One region of the Paraclostridium bifermentans genome, then DNA from elsewhere that is predicted to be linked to it. Evidence: riboswitches for the same ligand, from Rfam matches in the RefSeq annotation. Region 1 holds a riboswitch; the other holds the start of a gene.
The links. A riboswitch is a leader RNA that binds a small molecule or an ion and turns the genes downstream of it on or off. The one in region 1 is predicted to bind cyclic di-GMP.

Region 1 (4,804 bases):
ATTTTTAGGAGGACACAAATTATGTGTGGTATAGTTGGATATTTAGGAAATAGAATGGCAACAGAAGTTTTAGTAGAAGGATTATCAAAGCTTGAATACAGAGGATATGATTCTGCAGGTGTTGCTATAAATACAGGAAATGAGTTAGAAATAAGAAAGTTTAAAGGAAGATTAGCTGTTTTAGCAGAGGATCTAGAAAAGAACCCTATAAATGGAGGGTTAGGAATAGGACATACAAGATGGGCAACTCATGGAGAGCCATCAGATGTTAATTCACATCCTCACTTTAATATGGATAGAACAATAGCTGTAGTTCACAATGGAATTATAGAAAACTATATGGAATTAAAAGAAGAATTACAAGCTGAAGGTGTAAAATTCTTATCTCAAACAGACACAGAAGTAGTAGCACATTTAGTTGATAAATATTATGAAGGTAATTTATTAGATGCAGTATATAAAGCTACTCAAAGATTAAGAGGAGCATATGCATTAGGTGTTATATGTAAAGATAATAATCAAGAATTAGTATCAGTTAGAAAAGATAGTCCTTTAGTTGTAGGACTTGGAGATGGAGAAAACTTTATAGCATCAGATATACCTGCAATATTAAAATATACAAGAAATGTATATTTCTTAGAAAATGGTGAATTTGTTCATATAGTAGGAGATAAAGTTACTATATTAAATGAAAATAGAGAAGTAGTAAACAAAGAAGTTAATGAAATTACTTGGGATGTTGAAGCTGCATCTAAAGGTGGATACGAACATTTCATGTTAAAAGAAATATATGAACAACCTAATGGAGTAAAAGAAACATTAGTAAGAAGATTAAATGAAAACAGAGAAATCCATTTAGATGATATAAAGATGACTAAAGAAGATTTAGACAATATAAATAGAGTTTATATAGTAGCGTGTGGAACTGCTTATCATGCTGGACTTATAGGAAAATTTGCTATAGAAAAATTTGCTAAGATTCCAGTTATAACAGATATAGCATCAGAATTTAGATATAGAGATCCATTTATAGATGATAAGACACTATTAATATTAGTAAGTCAATCAGGAGAAACTGCAGATACTTTAGCTTCTTTAAGATATGCGAAAGAAAGAGGAGCTAGAATATTATCAGTAACTAATGTTGTTGGATCTTCAATTGCAAGAGAATCAGATGATGTATTCTATACTTGGGCAGGACCTGAAATATCAGTTGCATCAACTAAAGCATATACAACTCAATTAGTATCATTCTATATGATAGCTTTAGACTTTGCTATAAAGAAAGGTACTATAACTAGAGAGTATTATAATGAAATGATAGAAAAACTAAAAGAAATGCCTTCAAAGGTTGAAGAAGCTTTAAAACAAGAAGATCATATAAAAGAAGTTGCAAAGACTTTAAAAGAAAAACATAGTGCATTCTACTTAGGTAGAGGATTAGATTATAATATAGCTATGGAAGGTGCTTTAAAAATAAAAGAAATATCATATATACATGCAGAAGCATTTGCTGCAGGTGAGTTAAAGCATGGAACTATAGCATTAATAGAAAAAGGAACTCCTGTAGTTGCTATAGCTTCTCAAGGAGAGTTATTTGAAAAAATGGTTTCTAACATGGAAGAAGTTAGAGCAAGAGGAGCATACGTAATTGCTGTAGCTCAAGAGAAAAATAAAGAAGTTGAAAAGTCTGCTGATGAAGTGATATATATACCTAATGTTGAGGATGTTTTATCAAGTATATTAACAGTTTTACCACTTCAATTATTATCTTACTATGTTGCAGTTGAAAGAGGTTGTGATGTAGATAAGCCAAGAAACTTAGCTAAATCAGTTACTGTTGAATAATAAAAATCAAAGGTGATATCTCGATTTTATATTGAGAATCACCTTTTTAAACTTTATGCATATTTTTATATATACTAATTTAAGATGCTGACTAATTAACTAAATCTTAAAAATAGTGATTTGAAGCTTTTGAGAGTATGAGATAGGGTAAATACAAATAAAACTCATCCGAAAGCTTAAAAGCGCCAAATTTAGTCTCTAATGCGCAATTAAATATATTTCATAATGAATTGAGAAGCGAAGAACTATATCCTATAGGTGGGCATCTTGGATATATGGAGCTATTGATGCAACCGGCTACACTTAAAATATAAGTATAGCTTTTTTATTGTGTAAAATTATATATAATTTAATATGTATAGAAAAAATTATAATAATATATTAAAATATTTTTGGAATCAGGAATAGTATAACCAACCAATTTTTGTTAATACTTTATAGTATAAAACTGGAAATATGGGGAGGTAATACTATGAAAAAAATATTAGTGAGTATAAGTTTTATATTTATATTTTTATTAGGGATAGTTTTGTTCTATGGAGAATCAGAAGCTGAGATAAAGAATAATGGATATAATCAACTAGTAAATACTTTTGAAAGTATAGATAGTAATTTTAAATTTTATAATATGAAAGCAAATGCATATTTAGATAAATCTTTAGAAAAAGAAGAAATGAAAAATATTTGCATGGAAATAATTTCAAATTTAGGGCTTGAGGAATCTAATTTAAAGTGGATTGAAAGTAAAAAGGACACTCAAACTCAGGTATATGCACAGATAGATGAAAAAGATAGAAATATATCTATCATTGTCGCTAATAAAGGTAAAAATGAGTCCTATATTATAGTTGACATATTAGAAAATAAAGTATATAAAGATATAGTGGATATTTATACAGTTGTAGAAAATACTCTAAATTTGTATTGCAAAAAAGTCGATATTTATACATGTATGGCTGGAGAGTATAAAAAAAAGTTACAACTACACAAATATGATGATATTTTGAAAAAAATATTATATAATATGAATGCTAAAGAAATAGATAGGGTTGAAGAAGAAAACTTTATGTCGGTAACAGCTTTTAGTAAATTGATTAAAACTGATTACCTTGAATATTTGGGAAATAAGGTAAATTTAAATATAGGAATTAGGTATAGCGAAAATGAAGAAAAAACTATGGTTTACGTAGCTACACCTATAATAAAATTAGATTATTAGTGTGAGGAGAAAAGTGAAATGGCAAAAATTTTAGTTAAGAAGAGTAATCCACTTGTAGGAAGTGTTAAAATAGATGGGGCAAAAAATGCAGTATTACCAATAATAGCAGCAACTTTATTAGCGGATGGAAAATCAGTGTTAAAAGGGGTTCCTAACTTAAAAGATGTACATGTAATATCTGACTTATTAAGACATTTAGGTGCTGAGGTTGAATATAAGGATTGTACATTAACAGTAGATGCAAGTAATATAAAGACTTGTGAAGCTCCATATGAGCTTGTAAGAAAGATGAGAGCATCATTCTTAGTAATGGGACCGCTACTTGCTAGATTTAACCATACAAAGATATCTATGCCAGGAGGATGTGCAATAGGAACTAGACCTATAGATTTACATCTAAAAGGATTTAAGGCATTAGGAGCTAATGTAATAATAGATCATGGATTTGTGGAGGCGAATACGGAGAAATTAGTAGGAAGCAAGTTATACTTAGATTTCCCATCAGTAGGAGCTACAGAAAATATAATGATGGCTGCTGCTTTAGCAGAAGGTACTACTATAGTGGAAAATGCTGCAGAAGAACCAGAAATAGTTGATTTAGCAAACTTCTTAAATGAAATGGGAGCTGACGTAAAAGGGGCAGGAACTAACACAATAAGAATAAAAGGAGTTAAGTCACTTAAAGGTGCTGAACATACAGTTATACCAGATAGAATAGAAGCAGCTACATATATGGTTGCAGCAGCTATGACAAAAGGAGATATAACTATAGACAATGTAATTATGGAACATTTAAAGCCTGTTGTAGCTAAATTAAAAGAGGCTGGATGTGAAATAATAGATATGGATAATTCTGTGAGAGTTAAAGGACCTGAGGTATTAAAGCCAATAGATATCAAGACATTACCACACCCAGGGTTCCCAACAGATGTTCAAGCTCAATTTATGGCTATGGCTACTGTAGCAAATGGAACGGGAGTAGTTATAGAAACTGTATTTGAAAATAGATTTATGCACGTTGCAGAGTTCAACAGAATGGGAGCTAATATAAAAATAGAAGGTAGAAGTGCTATTGTTTCAGGTGTAGATCAATTACATGGATCAACAGTAAAAGCAACAGATTTAAGAGCTGGAGCTGCGTTAATTTTATGTGGACTTATAGCTGAAGGAGTAACTGAAATAGGAGATATATATCATATACAAAGAGGATATGTAGACATAGATAAGAAGATACAAGCATTAGGTGGAAATATAGAAATAATTGAAGACTAATAATTAGTCATAATTAACACGGGTTTTTCATAAAATTTATGGATTAGAAGTATTTATCCAAGGAGGAAAATTTTATGAAAAACCCATTGTTAGTTTTAGCTAGTACTGTTTTGGTAACTGCGGCGATACCTATTTGCGTATCTATATTTGCATATAACTCAGACTCAAAGCCAGATATAGTACCACATATCCAAAATAAGTTGAAAATTGAAACTAAGCTAAAAATTAATAAAAAGAAAAGTATTAAAAATTACGAAACTATAGATAAGGAATCACCTAAAATAAAGGTTTATAATCATAAAAAAGGAATAGTAGAGACTATAGACATAGAAGATTATTTATGTGGAGTTCTTGCAGGGGAAATGTCTGCAGAGTTTGATAAAGAGGCTTTAAAGGCGCAAGCAGTAGCTGCTAGAACATTTACAGTATATAGTAAAAAAACTGGTAAGCATAAAAATGCAGCTG
Region 2 (4,804 bases), 880 kb from region 1:
GCTTTCGCTATTTCTTTTTTATTGCCATCAAATATTGTAAATTCTGTGTTTGCTAATACTTTTTTACTATCTTTTGAGTCGGTCTTTGTTATCTCTATTTTTCCTTTTATTGCATCATTTTTAACAACTAAGTTGATATCTGAATCAGAATCTAATTTTATTTCAAATTGTATAGGATCAGTATTTAAAATGTATCCTTGTGGTGCCTTTTTTTCAACCGCTTTATATTTACCTGGCGAAAGCTTTAAATTAGCTATTCCATCTTTACCTGTTGTTACACTTGTTATCTTGCTTCCACTTAAATTTTGAATTTCAAATACAGCACCTTCTAATACTTTTTTTTCATTATCTGAATCAACTTTTTTAATAGTTGCATTATGGTCAGATTGTGTATTTAGTATATTTCCTAAATCTACAGTAGTCCCTATTTGATTTTCATTTATAATAATTTTTATCTCTTTACTATCTAAGTTATATCCTTTAGGAGCTTTTGTCTCTTTTAAATAATATACTCCTGGATTATCTATTGAGTGTGATAGTATTCCATTTGAATCACTATTTAATGTAGCTATAACCTTTTTATTACTATCCATTAAATTAAAAGTTGCTCCTGAAAGTGGCGATTTTGTTGTACTATCAATTTTTTTTGCAGTAAATCTATAACCTTTTTTCGTTTCAACTTTATTAGTTGTAGAGTTGTTTATCTTTGCAACATTAGTTACAGTTTTTCCATCCTCTACTTTAGAAAAATCCGTTTTTATTTTTACTTGAAGTGGTTCTCCATATTCTATCTCTTTTTTATCATTGGTAATTTTTATAGTATTGCTTTCTTTATCTATGTTTACATTAAAGTGTTCTGGAGTATCAACCCCTAAAATTTCAACTGCTGGATCTAACTTATCTGTTAAATTTAAATACCCCTTATCAAAATATCCATAACAATCAAAATCAATTGTGTAATTTACTATTTGATTATCACCTTTTTTAATTAATGTCTTATCTACTTTTTTTCGTGCATTTATAGCCCCTGCATTCATTTCATATCTTACAACATTTTGAACATCTTTAGATGTATTATCATAACTTAATTTAGCTTTATTTGTGTAAGCCTTTTGTCTCTGTGTAACTTCTAAGTCATAATAAATTAAATAATGCTTATCTGTATTCCCTATATTAACAGTTAGCTTATTATTTTCAAATTTTATCTTATCTTTCATTTTATCTGTTACCCATTCAAAGTTATCAGATATATCATATGTACCTACCATAATGCTTCCATCTACTAATTTCATTCCATCTGGAATGTTATCTTCAATAATTGCATTTGTTACACTTTGATTATTAGGGTTTATATCAAGTGTATATTTAACCTTATTGTCATTAAGATTTACTATATTTATTGTATTTCCATTCTCATCTTTTGCTGTCTCATTAGTTCTACTGTATTTGGTTAACATCTTACCATCGTCTTTAGGTTTTACTATTGCTTTTGATGATAATGTTTCATCATGTTTAATTAAATCAACAACATTATCATAACGTTGCATATTTTGCTTTATTATAACACTATAACTTACTCTATATTTGTTATAGGTAGTTCCAAAATTTACATTCACTGAATTATTTTGTGTATTTATCTTTCCTCGAAAATCTTCTGTTACATCTTTCTCTGGCTTACCATATTGTGTTTCATAAACTTTTACAGAATCTTTAACTAACTCCATTCCATTAGGAATAGCATCCTTTATATATGCATTATACATAGTTGCATACTTTTCATTAACATATATACTATATTTTACTTTTTTACCTATAACAGGATTATTTATATTGTTTATTAATGTTCCATTTTCATAACCATCATATCCATCTGGATTATCAACAGTTTTATAAATTTGTCTATCAGTTACAGTAGGAGGATCTACTGGCGGTTTTTCATCGGGAGGAACTATTTCCACATCAATATATTGAACTGTACCATCTAAATTAACTTCAACTCTTTGTGTTGTGTTAGTTTCAACATTTTTAGCTGTAGCCTTTACACTCATGTATCCACCTATTGCATCATTTGCACCTTCACTAAACACAGCTGTAACAGTTGTTCCGTCTACATTTACGCTTTTAAAATGTTCTGGCGGATATTTAGGTTGAATATTTTCAAATACATCCGGCAATTTAAATGTTATTGTGTCTCCTGCTTTTATACTCCCTGGCCCATTTAATGCCTCGTAATTTAAATTAAACTCAACTTGTTCCCCTGATTCCAATTTTGTCTTGTTGCTTGTTAATGTCAACTTAACATTATTGTTTTCAGCAAACACTGTCATCCCTGGAGATATAATGTTTAGTATTAGATTTAATATCACAATCATACTAAGCATTCTATACCTTTTTTTTGTTCTCACAAAATCACCTCATCTTAATTTTTTATAAAAAAAGGCTATATTTATATTCAATAAATATAGCCGGTTGCACCACTAACTCCGCATACCCCAGGTGCCCACATACAGGGTATACTTCTTCGCCTCTATTTTTCTTCAATTTTCATAATTTAAAATAAAAAAGGCTATATTTATATTCAATAAATATAGCCGGTTGCACCACTAGCTCCACATATCCCAGGTGCCCACATACAGGATATACTTCTTCGCCTCTATTTTTTCTTCAATTTTCATAATTTAAAATAAAAAAGGCTATATTTATATTCAATAAATATAGCCGGTTGCACCACTAACTCCGCATATCCCAGGTGCCCACATACAGGATATACTTCTTCGCCTCTATTTTTCTTCAATTTTCATAATTTAAAATAAAAAAGGCTATATTTATATTCAATAAATATAGCCGGTTGCACCACTAACTCCGTATATTCCAGGTGCCCACATACAGAATATACTTCTTCGTTTCTATTTTTTAAATTAACCTTCATAATTATAGCGTATTTTAACATTTTTTGAAATTATATCTTATTATCTCTTCTTACCTTTACTAATTTTTTCTTTATATTTATTTGTTTATAATCTTTCAAGAATTTCTCACCTTTATAATTTAATAAGTCAACATATGAATACAGATCATGAACTTCGATTACTCCTATATCTTCATTATTTATTCCCTTTATATTACTGAATGTCCCTACTATATCTATAATTCTTATTTTTTTCTTTTTACCCGCATTTAAATATATTCTTGTTACTTCACTATGAGTTTTTTCCTTATTATTTATTTTTTTTCTGTTTTTAAAAATTTCAACTGATTTTTGTTCAAACTTATATTTGCTACTTTTTATTTCATCAATTTTTATATCTTCTAAAACATCTATATCGTATCCTATATATTCCTTTATTTCATCTATATATTTTTTATCTTTCTCACTTACTATAGTCACTGCTTTTCCATGTCGATCGTGTCTTCCGGTTCTCCCTATTCTATGAATATAATTTTCCTTATCCCTAGGAACATCATAATTTATTACCAATGATATATCATCTATATGAATACCTCTACTAGCTACATCTGTACTTACTAATACATTATATTTTCCGTTTTTTAAATCTTTAATGGTAAATATCCTTTTCTCTTGAGACATATCTCCATGTAATTGCTCTACTAAAAATTTATCTTTTTTCATTCTTCTATATAATTGAGATACCTTATCTTTAGTATTCAAAAATATTATTGTTGTTTCAGGATTTAAATCATATATAATATTCTTTAAATTTTCATATCGATCTTCATCTTTAGAATACATTAACTTTTCTTCTATTTTGTTTTTGTAAATACAATTTTCATTAACAATAATCTCATTATATTTTCCAATGTACATTTCACATATATGACTTATTTCTTTATCTATTGTGGCTGAAAATAATCCAGTCGTAACGGATGTAGGAATATTGTTAAATATAAATTCCATATCATCCACAAAACCTTTATTTAACATTTTATCCGCTTCATCTATAATAAAATATTCTAAATTATTTAAATTGATTGTTTCTCTATTTATATGATCAATTATTCTTCCAGGAGTTGCTACAACTATATGCACTCTTTGCTTCAGCTCAAAAATTTGCTCTTTTATTGGTTGTTTCCCAAATATAGCGCTACATCTGATTTTCTTTAATCTTCCTATATTTGAAATTTCATCTTTTACTTGAAGAGCTAACTCTCTTGTTGGAACTACTATTAATGCTTGTATATTATTATTTTCAATATTTATGTTCTCACATATAGGAATTCCAAAACTAGCTGTTTTACCACTTCCAGTTCTTGATTTAACTACAATATTTTCTTTATTTAAAAGCTTTGGAACCACTTCTTCCTGAACTTTTGATGGTTCTATGTATCCCATATTAAAAAGAGCTTTAGTTATATATTTATTCAATTTAAATTTTCTAAAATTATTATCCATCTTATCACCTTATTTCACTAAAATAAATTTTTATAGCTATTTATTATATCACATATCAGAACTAATATTACTTTTTTAACATATATTATATAATCGCTTTGATTTAGGAGGTGGACCTATTTGTGCAATCAAAAGATTTTTTTTGAATATTTGACAGTTATCCTAAATAATTCTAACTTGCCAAAAAATAATATAAACAATTATTTAAAAAGCATTAGTTTTCTAAATAGTGAACTTCAAACAATTTCGAGACATAATCCTCATTCAACAGATGAATATAATATTAATTTAGACTTGAAATCAAATCTAAAAAATGCAATGTCCATAGAAAATAAAAAAATTTCTAAATTTGTAAATCAGAAAAATCAGCTTGATAAAAGTGATCTCTATTTT

Region 2: it holds a riboswitch for cyclic di-GMP, as region 1 does, so the genes downstream of both, KXZ80_RS10855 (SpaA isopeptide-forming pilin-related protein) here and KXZ80_RS15125 (YwmB family TATA-box binding protein) in region 1, are expected to answer to the same signal.

What each region holds. Positions count from the first base shown of each region.
Region 1 is NZ_CP079737.1:3,145,390-3,150,193, reverse strand. It holds gene glmS (glutamine--fructose-6-phosphate transaminase (isomerizing)) at 22-1,848, shown strand; cyclic di-GMP riboswitch class II at 2,073-2,156, shown strand; gene KXZ80_RS15125 (YwmB family TATA-box binding protein) at 2,321-3,067, shown strand; gene murA (UDP-N-acetylglucosamine 1-carboxyvinyltransferase) at 3,086-4,339, shown strand; gene spoIID (stage II sporulation protein D) at 4,414-4,804, shown strand, end outside.
Region 2 is NZ_CP079737.1:2,264,251-2,269,054, forward strand. It holds gene KXZ80_RS10855 (SpaA isopeptide-forming pilin-related protein) at 1-2,405, opposite strand, end outside; cyclic di-GMP riboswitch class II at 2,455-2,538, opposite strand; cyclic di-GMP riboswitch class II at 2,581-2,664, opposite strand; cyclic di-GMP riboswitch class II at 2,708-2,791, opposite strand; cyclic di-GMP riboswitch class II at 2,834-2,917, opposite strand; gene KXZ80_RS10860 (DEAD/DEAH box helicase) at 2,960-4,384, opposite strand; gene KXZ80_RS10865 (hypothetical protein) at 4,532-4,804, shown strand, end outside.